4 regions of the Streptomyces sp. NPDC088387 genome follow, and region 2 is predicted to be linked to each of the others. Evidence: riboswitches for the same ligand, from Rfam matches in the RefSeq annotation. Region 2 holds a riboswitch; each other region holds the start of a gene.
What was found. Region 2 has a riboswitch for cyclic di-AMP ahead of ACIQAC_RS16940 (M23 family metallopeptidase). Riboswitches for the same ligand answer to the same signal wherever they lie in the genome.

Region 1 (4,973 bases), on a different contig from region 2:
CTCGGCCACCAGACGCGCGACGACTACTGGCGGCACGGCAGCGTCTGCGAGGACTACGGGGCGATCAAGGCCGCGGTGCTCGCCGTCGGCGGCTGGCACGACCCGTACCGCGACACCGTGCTGCGGCTCGTCGAACACCTCCCGGCCGACCGGGTGCGCGGACTGATCGGCCCCTGGTCGCACCAGTACCCCGACCGCGGCCTGCCGCCGGGCCCGGCGATCGGCTTCCTCCAGGAGACCCTGCGCTGGTGGGACCACTGGCTGAAGGGCGAGGGCGACCTCCCCGAGCCCCTGCTGCGCGCCTACGTCAGCGACTCGCACCCGCCGGCCACGGTCTACGACACCCTGCCGGGCCGCTGGGTCGGCGAGCCCGCCTGGCCCTCCCCCGCCGTCACCCCCGTCACCTACGCCCTCCAGGGCGCCCCCCTGCCGGTGCGGTCCCCGATGCACACCGGCGTCGACGCGGGCCGCTTCTTCCCCTTCGGGAACGACGCCGACCTGCCGCCGGACCAGCGCGAGGAGGACGCGCGGTCGGTCTGCTTCGAGTTCCCGCTGGGCGAGGAGACCTGGGTGCTGGGACGGCCGCGCGTACGGCTGCGGCTGCGCTGCGAGGTGCCGCGCGGACAGGTGGTCGCCCGGCTCTGCGACGTCGCCCCGGACGGCTCCTCGACCCTGGTGACCCGGGGCGTGCTGAACCTGTCGGCGCGCGAGGGCCGGGACCGGGCTGTGCCGTGGACACCGGGCGCGACCGAGGAGGTGTCGTTCGAGCTGAACGGCATCGGGCACGCCTTCCCGGCCGGGCACCGCGTCCGGCTGGCCGTCTCCTCGGCGTACTGGCCGTGGATCTGGCCGCAGCCCGGCTCCGAGGCCGGCTTCACGCTGGACCCGGCGGGCAGCGCCCTGGAACTGCCGGTCCGCGCGCCGGCACCCGACCAGGGGATCGGTTTCGAGGAGCCCGAGCAATCGGCTCCGCTCGGTGTCTCCTCCCCCGTCACGCTGGACGAGCCGCGTCCCGAGCGGCTGGTGGTGCGGGACGTGGCCAAGGGCGAGTGGCGGCTGGAGGTCGACCCCCGGTACGGCGGGACCCGCGTCTATCCCGACGGGCTGGAGTTCACCGAGGACGCGCTGGAGACGTACACGGTCACCGAGGGCGACGCGCTGTCCGCGCGGACCCGCTCCGACTGGACGGTCCGCCTCCACCGGCCCGAACTCGCCTGGGACACGACGGTCCGGACGCGGTCGGAGATCCGGTGCGAGGAGGGGGAGTTTTTGACCTCCAATGAGGTGATTTGCACCGAGGGCGACGACGTGGTCTTCCATCGCACCTGGGAGAAGCGGATTCCACGGACGGCTGGTTGATAGGGACTTGGGCTCATTGCCCGATTTACCACTCTTGCGATCGTGCGTGACATGACTCACTGACGCATGCGCACAGGAATTTCACAGACCCGCGCCGATTCACCTTTGCGGGTCCGCGAGTTGACCCTTTCCAGCAGCAAAGGATCATGCGCGGCAAACACCCGGAAAGAAGATCACAAGCCGCTATATGTGAATCCGCTACTTGTTTCGGACATGGGCTTCGCATACGTTCCAGCGCTGTCGGGCGGACGCCTAATCCTGCCGCCGCCCACACCACCGACAAAGATCCACGGCAGGAGTGGGGGACCCAGGTAAGTCGCCGGGCCGGACGTCGAAGGACGCGCCGGAACGGCTCGGGGTGAAGCCGTGCCCGCAAGGGCCCGGCCGGGCACCTCCCCGCCCGAACCCGACAGCTCACCTCGCAGGCGTCGGAGAGGAATCCATCCCCATGTCCGCATTGCACCGCTTCACCTCCATGCGCCGCCTCACCCGCACGCTCGCCGTCGCCGGCACCGGCGCGGCCGTGCTCGCGCTGCCGGTCATCGGCGCCACCAGCGCGTCCGCGGCCACCCCGACCGCCACCAAGGCGGTCACCGCGTACCCGAACAACCTCGACGGCTGGATCCGCGAGTCGCTCTCCGTCATGGCGCAGAACGGCATCCCGGGCACCTACGACGGCATCTACCGCAACGTGATGCGCGAGTCCTCCGGCAACCCGTCTGCCGTCAACAACTGGGACTCCAACGCCCTCGCGGGCACGCCCTCCAAGGGCCTGCTCCAGGTGATCGACCCGACCTTCGCCGCGTACCACGTGCCCGGCACCCTGTACGACCCGTACGACCCGGTCGCGAACATCGTCGCCGCCTGCAACTACGCGGCCGCCCGGTACGGCTCCATCGACAACGTCTTCGGCGCCTACTGACCGAGCGCATTGCTTTGCGGGTTGGGGCCCGTAAAGGAACGCGACTGTTTTGTACGCGACTGCTTTGTTGGGGCCGTGAGGGGTGAATTCCCTTCGGGGAAAGAGCCGTTCTCAGGGAAAGAGTCGTTCGAGGACGACGGCGATGCCGTCGTCCTCGTTCGACGTCGTGACCTCGTCGGCCACCGCCTTGAGTTCGGGGTGCGCGTTGGCCATCGCCACCCCGTGCGCCGCCCAGTCGAACATCGGGATGTCGTTGGGCATGTCCCCGAACGCGATGGTGTCCTCGGCCCGCACACCGAGCCGCCGGGCCGCCAGCGCGAGACCGGTCGCCTTGGTCACCCCGCATGGCTGGAGTTCGACCGTCCCCGGGCCCGACATGGTGACCGTGGCGAGCGAACCGACCACCGAGCGGGCCACCGACGCCAGCTCGTCGTCGGACAGCGAAGGATGGCGCAGCAGCACCTTGCTGATCGGCTCGGCCCACAGTTCGTCGCGCCACCCGACCCGCACCGCGGGCAGGGTCGGGTGCGGCATCAGATAGCCGGGCTCGATCAGCGTCAGCCCGTGCACCCCGTCCTGGTCGACCGCCGCGTACACCTGGCCGACCTCCGCCTCGATCTTGCCGATCGCGGTCTCGGCCAACTCCCGGTCCAGGGTGACCGACCAGAGCAGGCGGTCCCGGCCGGCGTCGTACAGCTGCGCGCCCTGTCCGCACACCGCGAGGCCGGTGCTGCCCAGCTCGGCGAGGAGCGGGCGGACCCGGGGCGCGGGCCGGCCGGTGACCACGAGATGCCGGGCCCCGGCCCGTGCCGACCGGGCGAGCGCGGCCAACGAGCGGTCGGAGAAGGTGTCGTCGCCGCGCAGCAGGGTCCCGTCCAGGTCGGTGGCGACAAGTGCGTACGTGGTGCGCGCGGCATATGCGGTGGGTGCGGCCATGATCAGAGAATACGGACATCGCGCGGCACCGACCCGGTGCGAACCGGACGTCGGCCGGGTTCCCCCGCGTCCCGTCCGCACCAGCCAACTCCCCTGTACCATTCGGCCCTTTGCCCGGACGGGCCCCGCGTCGGCCCGCGGGGCGCCGTGAGCGCGCGTTGAAAACGGATCCGGTTTTCACTCCCACGTGGGGTATGCGAACGCCCGGGGGTGGGTGTCGGCGCCCGAACCGGGTGCGCCCCGGGTGGGCCGGGTCAGCCGTGGGCCGCCGCGAGATGGTCCGCAAGGCGCGGCGAGGCGAACTCCGTACCGCAGACGAACCGCATCACCGGACCGTAGGAGGAGGCCGCGGGCAGGCCGGTGAAGTACAGGCCCGGGACGGAGGAGCGGAAGCCCGCGCCGAGTCGCGGGGTGCCGCGGCTGACCTCCAGACGGGTGCGCAGCTCCGGGCCGAGGAAGTCCATCGCGGCGAGGTCCACGCGGTATCCGGTGGCGGCGACGACATGGTCCGCGGTCAGTCGCTCCGGCCGGCCCTCGTGGGTACGGACCGTCAGCGCCGTGCGGCCGCCGTCCGGTTCGGCGCGCTCCACGCCCGCGACCTCGCTGACCCGGACCCGGCCCTCGAACCGCTCGCGCAGCCACCACGCGCCGAGCGGGCCGAGGACCCGGCGTACGAGGTGGTGGCGCAGCCCGGCCGGGAGACGGCGGTAGGGGTGCGGGTAGTAGGTGAGCGCGTACAGCGACCAGGCCCGGCCGAACGGCGACCGCGGGCGCAGCCCGGGCTGCCGCCACGGGGGCGCCCCGAAGGCGACGGAGCCGCGGCCGCGGGCCACCACCCGTACGTCGGCGCCGGCCTCCGCCGCGAGCACGGCCGTCTCCAGGGCGGACTGTCCGGCGCCCACGACGATCAGTTCCCGGCCGGCGTAGCGGCTCAGGTCGTGGTGCTGGGAGCTGTGCGAGACGGGGGCCGCGGGGCCCGGTCCGTCGGGTACGGCGGCGGCCAGCTCGGGCGGGAGATGGGCGAGCCCGGAGAGCCCGGTGGCGACGACGACGGCCCGCGCGGTGAACAACTCGCCCGAGTCGAGCTTGAGTTCGAAGCCGGCGCCCGGGGTGCGGTGGTCCACGGAGACGACGCGGACCTGCTCCAGTCCGGGGACGAGCCGCTTGCGGAACCAGTCGCCGTACGCGACGAAGGTCTCGACCGGCACGATGTCCTCGTCGGTGACCAGCCGGGGGATTCCGGCCGCGGCGCAGTAGTCGGCGAGGGTGTGGCCGGGCTGCGGGGCGTCGAGGCTGGACGCGGCCGGGGTGGACTTGAGGAGCATGCCGGCGGGCATGTGGTCGCGCCAGCTGACCATCGGCTCGCCGAACACCCGGACGGGTATGCCGCGGGCGCGCAGATGGGCGGCGGTGGACAGACCGAAGGGGCCTGCGCCGACGATGGCGACGGGTTGCAGCATGTGCGGGTGCCTCCCCAGGACATGTGGCGGGTGAGCTCGGTACGTGGTGGGCGGGGGCGCCGGCGCCCAGCGGTCGGGGCGGCGTCAGCGGTCGGGGGCGGCGTCAGCGGTCCGGGCGGTGGGGGCGGCCGGGGCGGTGGGGGCGGCCGGTGCGTGGGGTGCGATCGGTGCGATCGGTGCGGCCGGTGCGTTGGGGCTGGTCGGCGCGACCGGTGCCGTCGGAGTGCTGGGTGCGTTGGGGCTGGTCGGCGCGACCGGTGCCGTCGGAGTGCTGGGTGCGTTGGGGCTGGTCGGCG
Region 2 (4,973 bases):
GACCATGCCCACCCACCAGCTGGAGCTCGCGCTCTGGCTGGAGGCCGACCGCATGGGCTCGCTGCTCGCCGCCCTGGACGAGGAGTCCATGGAGAACCAGCGGGACGTCGTCAAGAACGAGCGCCGCCAGCGCTACGACAACGTCCCCTACGGCACCGCCTTCGAGAAGCTCACCGCCCTCGCCTACCCGGAGGGCCACCCCTACCACCACACGCCGATCGGCTCGATGGCCGACCTGGACGCGGCCACGCTGGAGGACGCGCGCGCGTTCTTCCGCACTTACTACGCGCCCAACAACGCCGTGCTGTCCGTGGTCGGCGACATCGACCCGGCGCAGACGCTCGCCTGGGTCGAGAAGTACTTCGGCTCCATCCCCGGTCACGACGGCAAGCCCGCCCCCCGCTCCGGCCAACTCCCCGAGACCATGGGCAAGGAGCTGCGCGAGGTCGTCGAGGAAGAGGTCCCCGCGCGCGCCCTGATGGCCGCCTACCGGCTCCCGGAGGACGGCACGCGCGCGAGCGACGCGGCCGACCTGGCGCTCACCGTCCTCGGCGGCGGCGAGTCGTCGCGGATCTACAACCGGCTGGTACGACGCGACCGTACGGCCGTGGCGGCGGGCTTCGGTCTGCTGCGGCTCGCCGGAGCGCCCTCCCTGGGCTGGCTGGACGTGAAGACGTCCGGCGACGTCGAAGTGCCGGTCATCGAGGCCGCGATCGACGAGGAGCTCGCCCGGTTCGCCGCGGAGGGCCCCACGGCCGAGGAAATGGAACGCGCGCAGGCCCAGTTGGAGCGCGAGTGGCTGGACCGGCTCGGCACGGTGGCCGGCCGCGCGGACGAACTGTGCCGGTACGCCGTCCTGTTCGGCGACCCGCAGCTCGCCCTGACCGCCGTCCAGCGGGTCCTGGAGGTGACCGCCGAGGAGGTCCAGGAGGTCGCCAAAGCGCGCCTGCGGCCCGACAACCGCGCGGTGCTCGTCTACGAGCCCACGGCCCCGGAAGCAGAGGACACCGAAGGCGCGGAAGCCGCCGGCGACGAGAACGAGGAGGCGGCCAAGTGACCGAGCTCGCCCAGATGGACTTCCACCCCCAGCCGCAGGCCGGCGAGGCCCGCCCCTGGGCGTTCCCCGCGCCCACGCGCGGCACGCTCGACAACGGCCTGACGGTGCTGCGTTGTCACCGCCCCGGCCAGCAGGTCGTCGCCGTCGAGGTGCTCCTCGACGCGCCGCTGGAGGCCGAACCCGCGGGCCTGGACGGTGTGGCCACGATCATGGCCCGCGCGTTCTCCGAGGGCACCGACAAGCACTCCGCCGAGGAGTTCGCCGCCGAGCTGGAGCGCTGCGGCGCCACCCTGGACTCGCACGCCGACCACCCCGGTGTACGCCTCAGCCTCGAAGTCCCGGTCTCCCGGCTGCCGAAGGCCCTCGGACTGCTCGCCGACGCCCTCAGGGCGCCCGCGTTCGCCGACAGCGAGGTCGAGCGGCTGGTGCGCAACCGCCTCGACGAGATCCCGCACGAGCTGGCCAACCCCTCGCGGCGCGCCGCGAAGGAGCTCTCCAAGGAGCTGTTCCCTGCGACCGCGCGCATGTCGCGCCCGCGCCAGGGCACCGAGGAGACCGTCTCGGGCATCGACTCCGGCGCCGTACGGGCCTTCTACGAGAAGCACGTGCGTCCCGCGACCGGCACCGTGGTGGTCGTCGGCGACCTGACCGACGTCGACCTGGACGCCCTGCTGGCCGACACGCTCGGCGAGTGGACCGGCTCCTCGGCCGCGCCTCGGCCCGTGCCGCCGGTCACCGCCGACGACACCGGCCGGGTCGTCATCGTGGACCGGCCCGGCGCCGTCCAGACCCAGCTGCTCCTCGGCCGCGTCGGATCCGACCGGCACGCGCGCGTGTGGCCGGCCCAGGTGCTCGGCACGTACTGCCTGGGCGGCACCCTCACGTCCCGCCTGGACCGGGTGCTGCGCGAGGAGAAGGGCTACACCTACGGCGTGCGCGCGTTCGGGCAGGTCCTCAGGTCCGCGCCCGACGGCAGCGGTGCCGCGATGCTCGCCATCAGCGGCTCCGTCGACACGCCGAACACGGGACCGGCCCTGGACGACCTGTGGAAGGTCCTGCGCACGCTCGCCGCGGAGGGGCTCACCGACGCGGAGCGCGACGTCGCCGTGCAGAACCTCGTCGGTGTGGCGCCGCTCAAGTACGAGACGGCGGCGGCCGTCGCGAGCACCCTGGCGGACCAGGTCGAGCAGCACCTGCCCGACGACTTCCAGGCCACGCTCTACCAGCAGCTCGCCGCGACCGGCACCGTCGAGGCCACCGCGGCCGTCGTCAACGCCTTCCCGGTGGACCGGATCGTGACCGTCCTGGTCGGCGACGCCGCGCAGATCAAGGCGCCCGTGGAGGCCCTCGGCATCGGCGAGGTCACCGTGGTGACGGCCGAGTAGCGGCACGCGCGTGGAGGGGCCCTGGTGACCGCTGTGTCACCAGGGCCCCTTTATGTCGGAATTGCGGGAGAGGCTGTGTGTCTGACCTGTGGCATGCGCTACAAACGCCCTGATCGGTTTGGGGATTGAAAGATGTCCCCTTTAGCGTCGTCCGGGCTGTCCGTCGGGCACCGCGCCGCATCCGTGGCACCGGACAGCCATCGCCGAGTCCCCGCAGGCGCGAGCCTGGGGAGCCGGGGACCCACACGTAGTCCCTGGGGTGAATCGGACGCCCGCGCGCAGCGTGGGGGCCCGTAGGAGACCTTCCTGCTCCGAACCCGTCAGCTAACCCGGTAGGCGAGAAGGAAGGAAAGGACCAGCCACTCCATGGCGTTCACGCGCGCCACCGGGAAGCACCGGCGTACCGGTCGTCCCAGCCGAATACAGCGCACCACCGCCCGCGCGGCGGGTGTCGCGGCCCTCACCACCACCGGCGTCATCGGCTCCCTGGCAGCTCCGGCGCTCGCCGCCGAGCCGGCCGTCGAGGAGACCGGACTGCTGCCGGTCATCAGCATCGGCGACTCGGTCGCTGCACAGATCGACGCACAGGCCGCCGCCCAGAAGCAGGCCGCCGAAGAGGCGGCGCGGAAGAAGGCCGAGGCGCTCGCCAAGAAGCGCGCCGAAGAGGCCGCCAAGAAGCGGGCCGAAGCACTCGCCAAGAAGGAACGCGAGGCCGAGGAGCGCGCCGCCCGCGAGGCCGAGCGCAAGCGCCTCAACACCTACGTCACGCCGATCACCGGCTCGTACGTCTCCACCGGCTACCAGGCCGGCGGCTCCCTGTGGTCCTCCGGCAGCCACACCGGCGTCGACTTCCACGCCGCGAGCGGCACGTCCGTCCACGCGGTCGGCTCCGGCACGGTCGTCGAGGCCGGCTGGGGCGGCTCGTACGGCAATCAGGTCGTCATCAAGATGAACGACGGCACGTACACCCAGTACGGCCACCTGTCGTCCATCGGCGTGTCGGTCGGCCAGACGGTCACCCCCGGCCAGCAGATCGCCCTGTCCGGTGCCACCGGCAACGTGACCGGCCCGCACCTGCACTTCGAGGCCCGCACCACCCAGGAGTACGGCTCGGACATCGATCCGGTCGGCTACCTCCGCTCGCACGGCGTGAGCCTCTGACGCTCCCGCGCGGTACACCGCCGTACCGACGACAGGCCCCGGCTGCCCCGCCGGGGCTTTCGTCGTTTCCGCGCGTTGTCTGTCCAAAAAATATCCCTGGATTCCGGTCTCCCGTCGGATATTCACGCGCATTGCAATAGAGTCACGGAACACGCGTCCATCGTCGACGTTTCACGGGGATTAAGGCGGAGGTCGGTCATGCGAATTCCGGCGCACTCGGTGTGCACCGCGATCCGGGACGACATCGTCGCCGGTGTCTACGAGCGCGGCGGCCGACTCACCGAAGAAGTCCTCGCCCGCCGCTACGGCGTCTCGCGCGTCCCCGTCCGGGAGGCACTGCGCACACTGGAGGCCGAGGGCTTCGTGGTGACCCGGCGGCACGCGGGCGCGTGCGTGGCGGAACCCACCGAGCAGGAGGCCGCCGACCTGCTGGAGATGCGGATGCTGCTGGAGCCGCTCGGCGCCGCGCGGGCCGCCCAGCGGCGCACCGAGGCGCATCTGAAGGTGCTGCGCGGTCTGGTCCGGCTCGGCCAGGAGCGGGCCAGGAGAGGCAACAGCGACGACCTGCGCTCCCTGGGCAGCTGGTTCCACGAGACCCTCGCCCAGGCCTCCGGCAGCCCCGCCCTGATCTCCATGCTGACCCAGCTGCGGCACAAGATCGCGTGGATGTACGCGGTCGAGGCGCCGCTCGCGCCCGCGGACTCCTGGGCCGAGCACGGCGCCATCGTGGACGCCGTGGTGCGCGGCGACAGCGAACGCGCGCGTGCCGTCACCGCACAGCACACCGAGCGCGCCACGGCCGCGCACCGCCTGCGCTTCCACGGGGGCGGCGCCGCCGACCGTGTGAGGACTTCGCAACATCCCGTAAACATGTCGGGCCAGCGGCTTTAACAAAGGCGCCGTATACAAAGAGTGGGGATATTTGGTGGCCGTGAATTCCGGCTGCCATTTTCCGGTTCGGTGCGGAAGTTCTCCGCTCTTTATCGCGATGTGCCCGCCATGAAATCGGGCGGGCCCGGCGAGGAAACGGCGAAGCCGCGCCGCCGGTGGGCGACGCGGCTTCATTTCCGCCGGAGAGATCTGTCAGACGGTCTCGGGGAGCTCCTCAAGACCCTCCGCGACCAGCTTGGCCAGACGGTCGAGGGCCGCGTCCGCGCCCTCGGCGTCGGAGGCCAGCACGATCTCCTCGCCGCCCTTGGCGCCCAGGCCGAGCACGGCCAGCATGGAGGCCGCGTTGACGGGGCTGCCGTCGGCCTTGGCGATCGTCACGGGGACGCCTGTGGCCGTGGTGGCCCGGACGAAGATGGAGGCGGGGCGGGCGTGGAGACCCTCGGCCCAGCCGACGTTGACGCGGCGCTCAGCCATGTGTT
Region 3 (4,973 bases), on a different contig from region 2:
CGGCGCGCCGGACTCGTACGGACGCTGCGTCCGCGCCCCGCCGACTCGCCGCTGCTGGACCTCGCGGGCAACGACTACCTCGGTCTGGCCCGGCATCCGGAGGTCGTCGAGGGCGCGGCCGCGGCGGCACGCGCGTGGGGCGGCGGCGCGACCGGTTCCCGGCTGGTGACCGGCAGCACCGAACTGCACGCCGAGCTCGAACGGGAGCTGGCCGGCTTCTGCGGCTTCGAGGCGGCACTCGTCTTCTCCTCCGGCTACGCGGCCAACCTCGCCGCGGTCACCGCACTGGCCCCGCACGGCTCGCTGATCGTCTCCGACGCGGGCAACCACGCCTCCCTGATCGACGGCTGCCGGCTGGCCCGCGGCACCACCCAGGTCGTCCCGCACGCCGACCCCGACGCCGTGCGCAAGGCGCTCCGCACGCACGAGGGGCCGGCGGTCGTGGTGTCCGACACGGTGTTCTCGGTCGACGGCGACGCCGCCCCGCTGCCCGCCCTCGCCGCCGCGTGCCGCGAGCACGGGGCCGGACTCGTGGTGGACGACGCGCACGGGCTCGGTGTGCTCGGCGAGGGCGGCCGGGGCGCGGCACACGCGGCGGGGCTCGCGGGCGCGCCGGACGTGGTCGTGACGGCCACCCTGTCGAAGTCACTGGGCAGCCAGGGCGGTGTGGTCCTCGGGCCCGCCAAGGTCGTCGACCACCTGGTCAACGCGGCGCGGACCTTCATCTTCGACACCGGGCTCGCCCCCGCGGCTGCGGGCGCGGCTCTCGCGGCCCTGCGGCTGCTGCGCCGCGAGCCGGAGCGGGCCGGGCGGGCGCGAGGTGTGGCGGCGGAACTGCACACGCGGCTGACGGCCGAGGGCCTGGAGGCGGTACGTCCCGACGCGGCGGTCGTCTCCGTGCGTGCGCCGTCCCCGGAGGGGGCCGTGCGGTGGGCCGCCGAGTGCCGCGCCGCCGGGCTGGCCGTGGGCTGTTTCCGCCCGCCGTCCGTGCCCGACGGGGTCTCGCGGCTGCGGCTGACGGCCCGCGCGGACCTCTCCGAGGAACGGGTCGAACATGCTGTCCGGGTCATCTGCGAGACGCGACCATGAGTCGGCGAACCACGGCAGTGTGTCGCTCGAACGTGTGACGCGGCCGGTCGGCCGGATCACACGCGGCCCGGAGCTGATCGAAAGTGATCGGTCGGATGGTGCTCGGTCAGGGTCTGAGTACGGGGTCTGAGTGAGGGGTCTGGGAGCGGGTCCGAGTGGTGGCTTGCCCGGATCAGCGGAACGCGGCCGTGAACCCCGCCCAGCTCTCGGGGGAGAAGAGCAGCGCGGGTCCGGCCGGATCCTTGGAGTCACGCACGGCGAGCAGTCCGGCCCAGGGGCCGCGGCGCGGCCGCGCCGTCTCGACGCAGTTGTTCGCGCCCGTGCTGTAGCTGCTGCGCAGCCATGGCACGCCGTGCAGTCGGTCACTGGAAGGTACGTGTCGAGGCAGTGCAGTCATGGTGCCTCCTTCATGCGCCGTCACCTATCCCGGCGATGTAATCCAACGAGTCCTCGGGTGAAAGGGCGTGGATCCGAAGGGTGTTGAAGGCCTCGCTGTAGGCCTCCAGGTCTTCTTTCCGTTCGAGATAGAGGCTACTCGTCAAGTGGTCGAGAACAACCACGTCCAGATCAGAAGTGCTCGGAAATGAGAAGATAACGAAAGGGCCGGTGACGCCGATATGCGCCCCGGCGGCGAACGGCAGCACTTGCAGCCGCACTTGGGGCAGCCTGGCCGCCTCCGTGAGCCGTTCCAGCTGCCGGGCCATCACGTCGGGCCCGCCCACCTCCCGCCGCAGCACGGCCTCGTCCAGGACGGCGTTCAGCTCCAGCGGCGGCCTCGCGAGCAGCACGTCCTGCCGGGCGAGACGCACCTCCACCAGCGCGTCGACCCGCTGCTCGTCGAGCCCCTCGACGGCGGCCCGGGTGACCGCGCGGGCGTAGTCGGGCGTCTGGAGCAGCCCCGGCACCACCGAGGTCTCCAGTGTGCGCATCGTCCTGGCCTGCGACTCCAGGCTGATGAAGTCCCGGTAGGTCGGCGGCAGCACACCCCGGTAGGCGTGCCACCAGTGGTGCCGGCCGAGGTCCTCGGAGCCCGCGAGGGCGAGGAGCAGTTCCCGCAGTTCGGGTTCCTCGACGCCGTAGGCGTCCAGGAGTAACCGCACATCGGCCGGTTTCACACCGCTCGCGCCGGTCTCGATCCGGCTGACCTTGGACTGGTGCCAGCCGACCAGAGCGGCCGCCTCGCCACTGGTGAGGCCCACGCGGGCGCGCAGGGCACGCAGTTCGGCGCCCAGTTTCCGGCGGCGCACCGCGGGACCGTGCTGCATGGGGTACTCCTTACTCCTTCCGAGCCGCCCAAATACGCTCTGCCGTCGCAGAGTTCACCGCTTCGAGCGACAGATATATGCATATCTTGGTGGATCGCCACCGTGACAGGCCCGCTAATGGCAGTCTGGCGGCGTAGCACCAGTCCGGGACCGTACTCGAACCATCCGCTCCGTGTCGGACTGCGGTCCCGTGGGAAAGGGACGACGTCGCCATGGCAGATCATCTCGAAGCATCCGTCACTCTGCCGAGCGATCCCGCTTCGGTCTCCACGGCCCGCGGCTACGTGGTCGACACCCTGGCGGAATGGGGGTTGCCGCCGAACACGGAACTGGCGGACACCATCCGGCTGATCGTCTCCGAACTCACCACCAACGCCGTACAGCACACCCTCGGGCAGTCACCCACCTTCACGGTGGACCTGTCGCTGGAGCGTGACGAACAGTTGCGCATCGGGGTGACGGACAGTCATCCCCGGTTTCCGAAGCGGCTGCCGGCGGCGGTCCAGCAGGACAACGGCCGCGGTCTGGTGATCATCCGCTGGCTGGCCGCGGAGTGCGGCGGAAAGCTGAGCGTCCGGCCCACCCGGGAGGGCGGCAAGACCGTCGCCATCGAACTGCCGTGGACGGTGCCGGCGAGACCGGTGACCGCCGCGGGACAGCAGGAGCCGTAGAGACGCGTCCGAGTGGCGCACGGCCGCCGGCCGCGCCGGCTGAGCCCGGCGCGGCCGGTGCGGGCAGCACAGCCCGCCCGAAGGGCGGTGACGGCGCGTCAGGGCGCCGTCACCGCCTCCTCGGAGCTACTTCACGCGCCCGTACCAGACACTCTTGGTCCAGATCTTCTGTAGACGGACAACGTCTCCGGTCTTCGGCGAGTGCCAGATCTTCCCCTTACCGGCGTAGATCCCCACGTGGTACACGCTGGAGCCGGAGTGGAAGAACACCAGGTCGCCGGCCTTGCGGCTCTTGGCGGAGATGTGCTTCGTCTTGTTGTACTGCTGGGAAGCCGTACGCGGCAGCTTCTTGCCTGCCTTCTTGAACGAGTACAGCGTCAGACCCGAGCAGTCGAAACGGCGCGGTCCGGTGGCCCCGTACTTGTACGGGGACCCCTTCTTCGAAGCCGCGACCTGGAGCGCCTTCGTTGCCGGCGTGGCTGCCGAGGCCTCTGAGGAGAATCCCGGAACCACGACGGAGCCGCTCACGGCCACCAACGTGAGGGCCGAGGCCGTACCGGCCCGAGCCATGAGCGACGGGACACGATTGAGCGCGGTCATGCGCAACCCTTCGTCAGCCGCCTGTGAAGGATGACCTGTCGGATTCGGGCTGGCGAAGTAGCCCGGCCGCCCGAAGGCGGCTTCACCCCAAGGACTGCTCGAAGCCAACTGCGCGCTCCGGCGGCCCGTCGTGCCTGGGTCCTCCACTCCTGCCGATCCACTCCTGTCGACCGGTCATCCGGGAGGCGGCAGGACTCGGCGTCCGCCCGGACCGCCCCGCCGCGGTGGCGGGGTCTTGTCGTCAGTCAGGGATCTTCACCTACTTGTGTCCGAAAATCCCAACGGAACCGGGGATTTGTGTTGTTACTCACCACTCACCCGTTCGGGTGGACATCTCTATGTTCGAACGCGCGTCAACGTCCTGATGACCCCTCGGACCAGCGGCGGAGTCCCCAGTTCCGCCATGGCGGGATGGGCCTTGCGCAACCGTGCGGGTTCCGCGCAACGACCTGCGAATACGCCGAACGGGGGTACGCCTTTTGGTCCGTTTGAAACCGGCCGCGGACGGACCGGGAAAGCCGGTGAGTATGCGGATTCAGGTGCCGTCGCGTCAACTCTCGGAGCGCGGCGGAAGGGTGACGCGCGCCGTCCGGCGCTCGCCGTCCAGCACGGTCAGCGCCCGCGCGAGCGTCGGCGCGTGCAGCGCGGTCTCGCCCCGGCGGTGCATCAGCGCGAGCGCGTCGCGCAGCTCGGTGGCACGGGCCACCAGTGCCTGCGCGGCCCGCAACCCGCTGTAGGTGTCGGTGTTCTGCGCCGGATTGACCCGGCCGAGCAGATCGACGACGTCCAGGTAGCGGTCGATCAACTCGCCCTCGGCGCGGGTCAGTGCGGGCAGCGGGGGGTCTTCCGGTCGCAGCATCGGCGGTCACCTCGCGTCGGGCGTCGGGCCTGTGGTCTTGCGGCTGGAGACGATCCGGTCCACCAGGCCGTACTCCAGAGCCTGTTGCGCGGTCAGCACCTTGTCACGCTCGATGTCCGCGCTCACTTGTACCTGTGCCCGCCCCGTGTGCCGTACGAGCATCTCCTCCAGGCGGGTGCGTACGCGCGCCAACTCCGCGGCCCGGATGGTGAGATCACTGGTCTGCCCGTGGACCGGCTCCGGCAGCGACGGCTGGTGGATCACCATCCGCGCGCCCGGCAGCGCCAGCCGCTTCCCGGGTGTGCCCGCCGCCAGCAGCACCGACGCCATGGATCCGGCCTGCCCGAGGCAGATCGTCTCCACGTCGCAGCCGACGTACTGGATGGTGTCGTAGATCGCCGCCATCGCGCTGAACGAGCCGCCGGGGGAGTTGATGTAGAGCGAGATGTCGCTGTCCGGGTCCTGGTACTCGAGGTGCATGAACTGGGC
Region 4 (4,973 bases), on a different contig from region 2:
GAGCAGCGCGGCCGCTTCCAACGGGCCCTGGACGAGGGGGACACCGGCCTGCTGGAGACCGGTGTCGAGGAACTGCTCCGCTTTGACGGGCCGGTGGAGCTGGCGACGTGGCGGTTCGCCACCGAGCCGCTGAGTCTGGGCGGACAGGACATCGCGGCCGGGGATCCGGTTCTGGTGGTGCTGGCGGCGGCCGACCGCGACCCGGAGCGGTTCGCCGACCCGGACATCCTCGACCTCTCCCGTCGTGACAACCAACACCTCGGTTACGGGCACGGCATCCACTACTGCCTCGGTGCCCCGCTCGCCCGGCTGGAGGGACAGACCGCGCTCGCCACGCTTTTCAGCCGTCTTCCGGACCTGCGCCTGGCGGCCGACCCGGCCGAACTCCGCTGGCGCGGTGGCCTCATCATGCGCGGACTGCGCACCCTGCCGGTCGAGTTCACCCCCGAGCGTCCCTGAAACCCGGGCGGGACGCCCACCGTCGGACCCGGCCGGCACCCCGGGCGCCCTGACGCACAGACAGTCACCTCACCCCCGTACCTCCTGACATACAGTCATCAAAAAGATGACATCACCTCACGTCTGTGATCTTCACGTGATCTACGCGGCATTAACTTGTGACAAGTGATCGACTGCCGCTACTTTCACCCATCAGTGCGACGTCGAACACCAGGCGCCGCGCGGGTCACCGCTGTCTCGCGAAAGGTCACCGCATGCTCCCCGGGAACGGCCGCCACCGTCGCCCCCGTCAGGCTCCGGCGCTCCTCGTGGCGGCCGGCGTGACCGGCTCGGCCATCGCCATCCCGCTCCTCGGCGCCGCCGGCGCGAGCGCGGCGAGCGGTACCACATGGGACGCCGTCGCGGAGTGCGAGAGCGGCGGCGCGTGGAGCGCGGACGAGGGCAACGGCCGTTACGGCGGTCTGCAAGTGACCCAGCAGGACTGGGAGAGCTACGGCGGTCTGGACTACGCGGCCAGTGCCGACCAGGCCAGCCGTTCGCAGCAGATAGCCGTGGCCGAGCGGATCCTCGCCGACCAGGGGGTCGGCGCGTGGTCCGTCTGCGGCCTGGTCCACGGACTCACGCAGGACTCCAAGCCGGCCGACGTCGACACCGGCGTGGGGGGCGACGCGACGTCCGGCTCCTCCAGCGAGTCCGACGCGAACGACTCCAGCGGCTCGAATGGCCTGAATGGGTCGAACGATTCGGACAGTTCGAACAACACGGACGGTTCCGACGGCTCGACCGACGGCCGGACCGATTCCTCCGGCTCCTCCGACTCCACCGGATCGTCCGACCCGTCCCAGTCGCCCGATTCCTCCGACGGCTCGGACTCGCCGTCCGATTCGTCCACTTCGCCCTCCGGTGACGCTTCGGGCGACACCGACCCCTCGGGTGAGCCGGACGGAACGGACGATTCGGCCACCCCGGTCTCGCCGAGCGACCCCGCCGCCGACCCGGCCGGCGACCCCTCCGGGGCAAACGGCGATGAATCGGACAACTTCCCGCAGGAAGTCGGCTCTTCGTACCTGGTCGACACCGGCTCGCTCTCCGGCACGGGCCGCCATCGTGGCAACAGCGCCGACGAGGACGCCGTGGGGGACCGTACGGTCATCTCCCCGGACGCCTCCGCGGGCTCCTCCGGCCGTCACGCCTCGCGCGGCAGCGGCGACGCACGCGACCCGCTCGACAGCTCCTACACCGTCCGCAACGGTGACACTCTCTGCTCCATCGCCGACTCCCTTGGCTTCGACGGCGGATGGCGCAAGCTCTACGCGGAGAACGAGGAGTCGATCGGTACCGACCCGAACCGCATCGTCCCCGGTCAGACCCTGGAACTCGGGGCCTAACCGGACGAAAGGCAACGGGAGTTCGCGTCACACTTCGCGCTGAATGTCCGGTTTGGTGAAAGTGTGGGATGAGTCTCAGAAGCCCTGATCGTCTTTGAAATTCGGCGAATCGCGTGTCTACGGTCAACACCGCTCGCAGCAGTGAGCCCCGACAACCGCCACGCCGAATCCTGCCGGTGGTCGTCCGGGAACAGTCGTCGCGTCAAGCGCCGTAGGCAGGAGCGGGGGACCCACAGGTAAGTGCCGGGCCCGGCGGTCGAGGTGACTCGATGTCGGAACCGGCTTGGGGTGTAGCCGTGCCGTACGGGACGAAAGCCTCGTACGAGACACGGCCGGGCAACTCAACCGGCCCGAACCCGACAGCTCACCTCGCAGGCGTCGGTGAGGGGATCAACCATGCTGTTTTCCGGCAAGGGCAAGCACCGCCGCCCGTCCAAGGCCACCCGTGTCGTCGCGCTCGCCGGTGTCACCGGTGCCGCCGTCGCCGCCCCGCTGATGGCGGCCGGCAGCGCCTCCGCCGCCACCGCGTCCGAGTGGGACGCCGTCGCCCAGTGCGAGTCCGGCGGTGACTGGTCCATCAACACCGGCAACGGTTACTCCGGCGGCGTGCAGTTCTCCCCGTCGACCTGGGCCGCCTACGGCGGTACGAAGTACGCGGCCGCCGCCTACCAGGCCAGCAAGGCCCAGCAGATCGAGATCGCCGAGAAGGTCCTCGCGGGCCAGGGCAAGGGCGCCTGGCCGGTCTGCGGCGTCGGCCTGTCCAACGCCGCCTACAACGGCGGTGGCTCGACCACCCCGAGCCAGCCCTCCACCGAGTCGCAGAGCGGCACGGACCGTTCCTCGGAGGAGCAGAGCGCGTCGCGTTCGCAGGAGCGCCCCGCCGCCCCGAAGAAGGAGACCGTCACGACGCCGACCGGCGCCAAGGTCAAGAAGGGCGACGGCGAGTACAAGGTCGTCAAGGGCGACTCGCTCAGCGCCATCGCCGCCGAGCACGACGTCAAGGGCGGCTGGGCGAAGCTGTTCGACCTGAACAAGGACATCGTCGACGACGCCGACGTCATCTTCCCGGGTCAGCAGCTGCACCTGAAGTGACCCACGGCTCGCGCACAGCCGAGCCCCAGTCCCCCCACAGCCTCTCCCCCCATGCTTGAGGTGCTTCCTCTCAGAGGCTCCCGTGCGGGTCCCCCCGTCCCTCGCGGGTTCCCCGTCCCGGTGCGCGTTCCCCCGTACGCACCGGGACGGGGCTTTTCTATGCCTTCGCACACCACCGTGGCCGGCCGTACGCCACGGCTTGGACACCCGTCTTTGTTTCGTTCGGAAACATTTTACGATCGGTTCTGTCCGCGGGATGGTCGACCGGCTGGCCGAACGCACCAAGCCGGTTAGGCTCGTCTCGCAGAGCCGCTGCGGTCCTGCCCCACCGCGTCACATCCACGAAGGAGATGCTCGTGCCGTCCATCGACGTCGTCGTAGCCCGGGAAATCCTGGACTCCCGAGGCAACCCCACGGTCGAGGTCGAGGTCGGCCTCGACGACGGCAGCACGGGTCGTGCCGCCGTTCCGTCCGGCGCCTCCACGGGTGCCTTCGAAGCCATCGAGCTCCGCGACGGTGACCCCAACCGCTACCAGGGCAAGGGTGTCGAGAAGGCCGTCCTGGCCGTCATCGAGCAGATCGGCCCGGAGCTCGTCGGCTACGACGCCACCGAGCAGCGCCTGATCGACCAGGCGATGTTCGACCTGGACGCCACCGACAACAAGGGCTCGCTCGGCGCCAACGCCATCCTCGGCGTCTCGCTCGCCGTCGCGCACGCCGCCTCCGAGGCCAGCGACCTGCCGCTCTTCCGCTACCTCGGCGGTCCGAACGCGCACCTGCTGCCCGTTCCGATGATGAACATCCTGAACGGCGGCTCGCACGCCGACTCCAACGTGGACATCCAGGAGTTCATGATCGCGCCGATCGGCGCGGAGTCCTTCTCCGAGGCGCTGCGCTGGGGCACCGAGGTCTACCACACCCTCAAGAAGGTGCTGAAGAGCAAGGGCCTGTCCACCGGCCTCGGCGACGAGGGCGGCTTCGCCCCCAACCTCGGCTCCAACCGCGAGGCCCTCGACCTCATCCTCGAAGCGATCAAGGAAGCCGGTTACGTGCCCGGCGAGCAGATCGCCCTCGCGCTCGACGTCGCCGCCTCCGAGTTCTACAAGGACGGCAAGTACCTCTTCGAGGGCAAGGAGCGCTCCGCCGCCGAGATGACGGAGTACTACGAGGAGCTGGTCGCCGCCTACCCGCTCGTCTCCGTCGAGGACCCGCTGTTCGAGGACGACTGGGCCGGCTGGAAGGTCCTCACCGACCGTCTCGGCGACAAGGTCCAGATCGTCGGCGACGACCTGTTCGTGACCAACCCCGAGCGCCTGGCCCGCGGCATCGACGACGGCGCCGCCAACGCGCTGCTCGTCAAGGTCAACCAGATCGGCTCGCTCACCGAGACCCTGGACGCCGTCGAGCTGGCCCAGCGCAACGGCTTCAAGTGCATGATGTCCCACCGCTCCGGCGAGACCGAGGACGTCACCATCGCCGACCTCGCCGTCGCCACCAACTGCGGCCAGATCAAGACCGGCGCCCCGGCCCGCTCCGAGCGCGTCGCCAAGTACAACCAGCTGCTGCGCATCGAGGAGATCCTCGACGACGCGGCGGTGTACGCCGGGCGCAGCGCGTTCCCGCGGTTCCGCTTTGCGGACCAGTAGACACAGCAAGGGCTGAACCACGGCGCCGTAGCCGCGCAGTACGAAGCGTCGTACGTACGTCCCCGTACCCGGTCCCGTACCGTGTGCGGGGACGTACGCGCGTGTGAACGGGAGGCGGGGGCATGGCCCTGAAGGAGCGGGACCGGTTCTCCACGGCCACCAGGCTGCGGATCCTCGGCGAGCAGACCGCCGAGCGCGTCTACCGCTCGCAGACCCGCCGCCAGGCCCGACGCTCCCGGCTGACCGGCCGCGCGGCCCTGCTCGCCCTCGTCGTCTGCTCCCTGGTCGTCGCGCTCGCCTACCCGATAAGGCAGTACGTCGCCCAGCGCGCCGAGATCGCCGACCTGGAGCGCGAGCAGCGCCAGGCCCAGCAGCGCGTCGAGGACCT

Region 1: another riboswitch for cyclic di-AMP. It lies ahead of ACIQAC_RS13940 (transglycosylase SLT domain-containing protein); the one in region 2 lies ahead of ACIQAC_RS16940 (M23 family metallopeptidase).
Region 3: another riboswitch for cyclic di-AMP. It lies ahead of ACIQAC_RS33290 (C40 family peptidase); the one in region 2 lies ahead of ACIQAC_RS16940 (M23 family metallopeptidase).
Region 4: another riboswitch for cyclic di-AMP. It lies ahead of ACIQAC_RS36220 (transglycosylase family protein); the one in region 2 lies ahead of ACIQAC_RS16940 (M23 family metallopeptidase).

Annotation. Positions count from the first base shown of each region.
Region 1 covers NZ_JBIVNC010000004.1:536,052-541,024, forward strand. The annotation lists gene ACIQAC_RS13935 (CocE/NonD family hydrolase) at 1-1,359, shown strand, start outside; cyclic di-AMP (ydaO/yuaA leader) riboswitch at 1,667-1,802, shown strand; gene ACIQAC_RS13940 (transglycosylase SLT domain-containing protein) at 1,808-2,281, shown strand; gene ACIQAC_RS13945 (HAD family hydrolase) at 2,393-3,217, opposite strand; gene ACIQAC_RS13950 (FAD-dependent oxidoreductase) at 3,472-4,677, opposite strand; gene ACIQAC_RS13955 (ATP-grasp domain-containing protein) at 4,781-4,973, opposite strand, start outside.
Region 2 covers NZ_JBIVNC010000005.1:511,189-516,161, reverse strand. The annotation lists gene ACIQAC_RS16950 (M16 family metallopeptidase) at 1-1,057, shown strand, start outside; gene ACIQAC_RS16945 (M16 family metallopeptidase) at 1,054-2,442, shown strand; cyclic di-AMP (ydaO/yuaA leader) riboswitch at 2,634-2,795, shown strand; gene ACIQAC_RS16940 (M23 family metallopeptidase) at 2,809-3,603, shown strand; gene ACIQAC_RS16935 (GntR family transcriptional regulator) at 3,802-4,494, shown strand; gene ACIQAC_RS16930 (HPr family phosphocarrier protein) at 4,687-4,968, opposite strand.
Region 3 covers NZ_JBIVNC010000016.1:79,937-84,909, reverse strand. The annotation lists gene ACIQAC_RS33310 (8-amino-7-oxononanoate synthase) at 1-1,089, shown strand, start outside; gene ACIQAC_RS33305 (DUF397 domain-containing protein) at 1,262-1,486, opposite strand; gene ACIQAC_RS33300 (helix-turn-helix domain-containing protein) at 1,497-2,354, opposite strand; gene ACIQAC_RS33295 (ATP-binding protein) at 2,567-3,025, shown strand; gene ACIQAC_RS33290 (C40 family peptidase) at 3,152-3,625, opposite strand; cyclic di-AMP (ydaO/yuaA leader) riboswitch at 3,629-3,836, opposite strand; gene ACIQAC_RS33285 (hypothetical protein) at 4,176-4,484, opposite strand; gene ACIQAC_RS33280 (ATP-dependent Clp protease proteolytic subunit) at 4,491-4,973, opposite strand, start outside.
Region 4 covers NZ_JBIVNC010000019.1:104,898-109,870, reverse strand. The annotation lists gene ACIQAC_RS36230 (cytochrome P450) at 1-459, shown strand, start outside; gene ACIQAC_RS36225 (transglycosylase family protein) at 714-1,847, shown strand; cyclic di-AMP (ydaO/yuaA leader) riboswitch at 2,045-2,240, shown strand; gene ACIQAC_RS36220 (transglycosylase family protein) at 2,244-2,939, shown strand; gene eno (phosphopyruvate hydratase) at 3,290-4,585, shown strand; gene ACIQAC_RS36210 (septum formation initiator family protein) at 4,708-4,973, shown strand, end outside.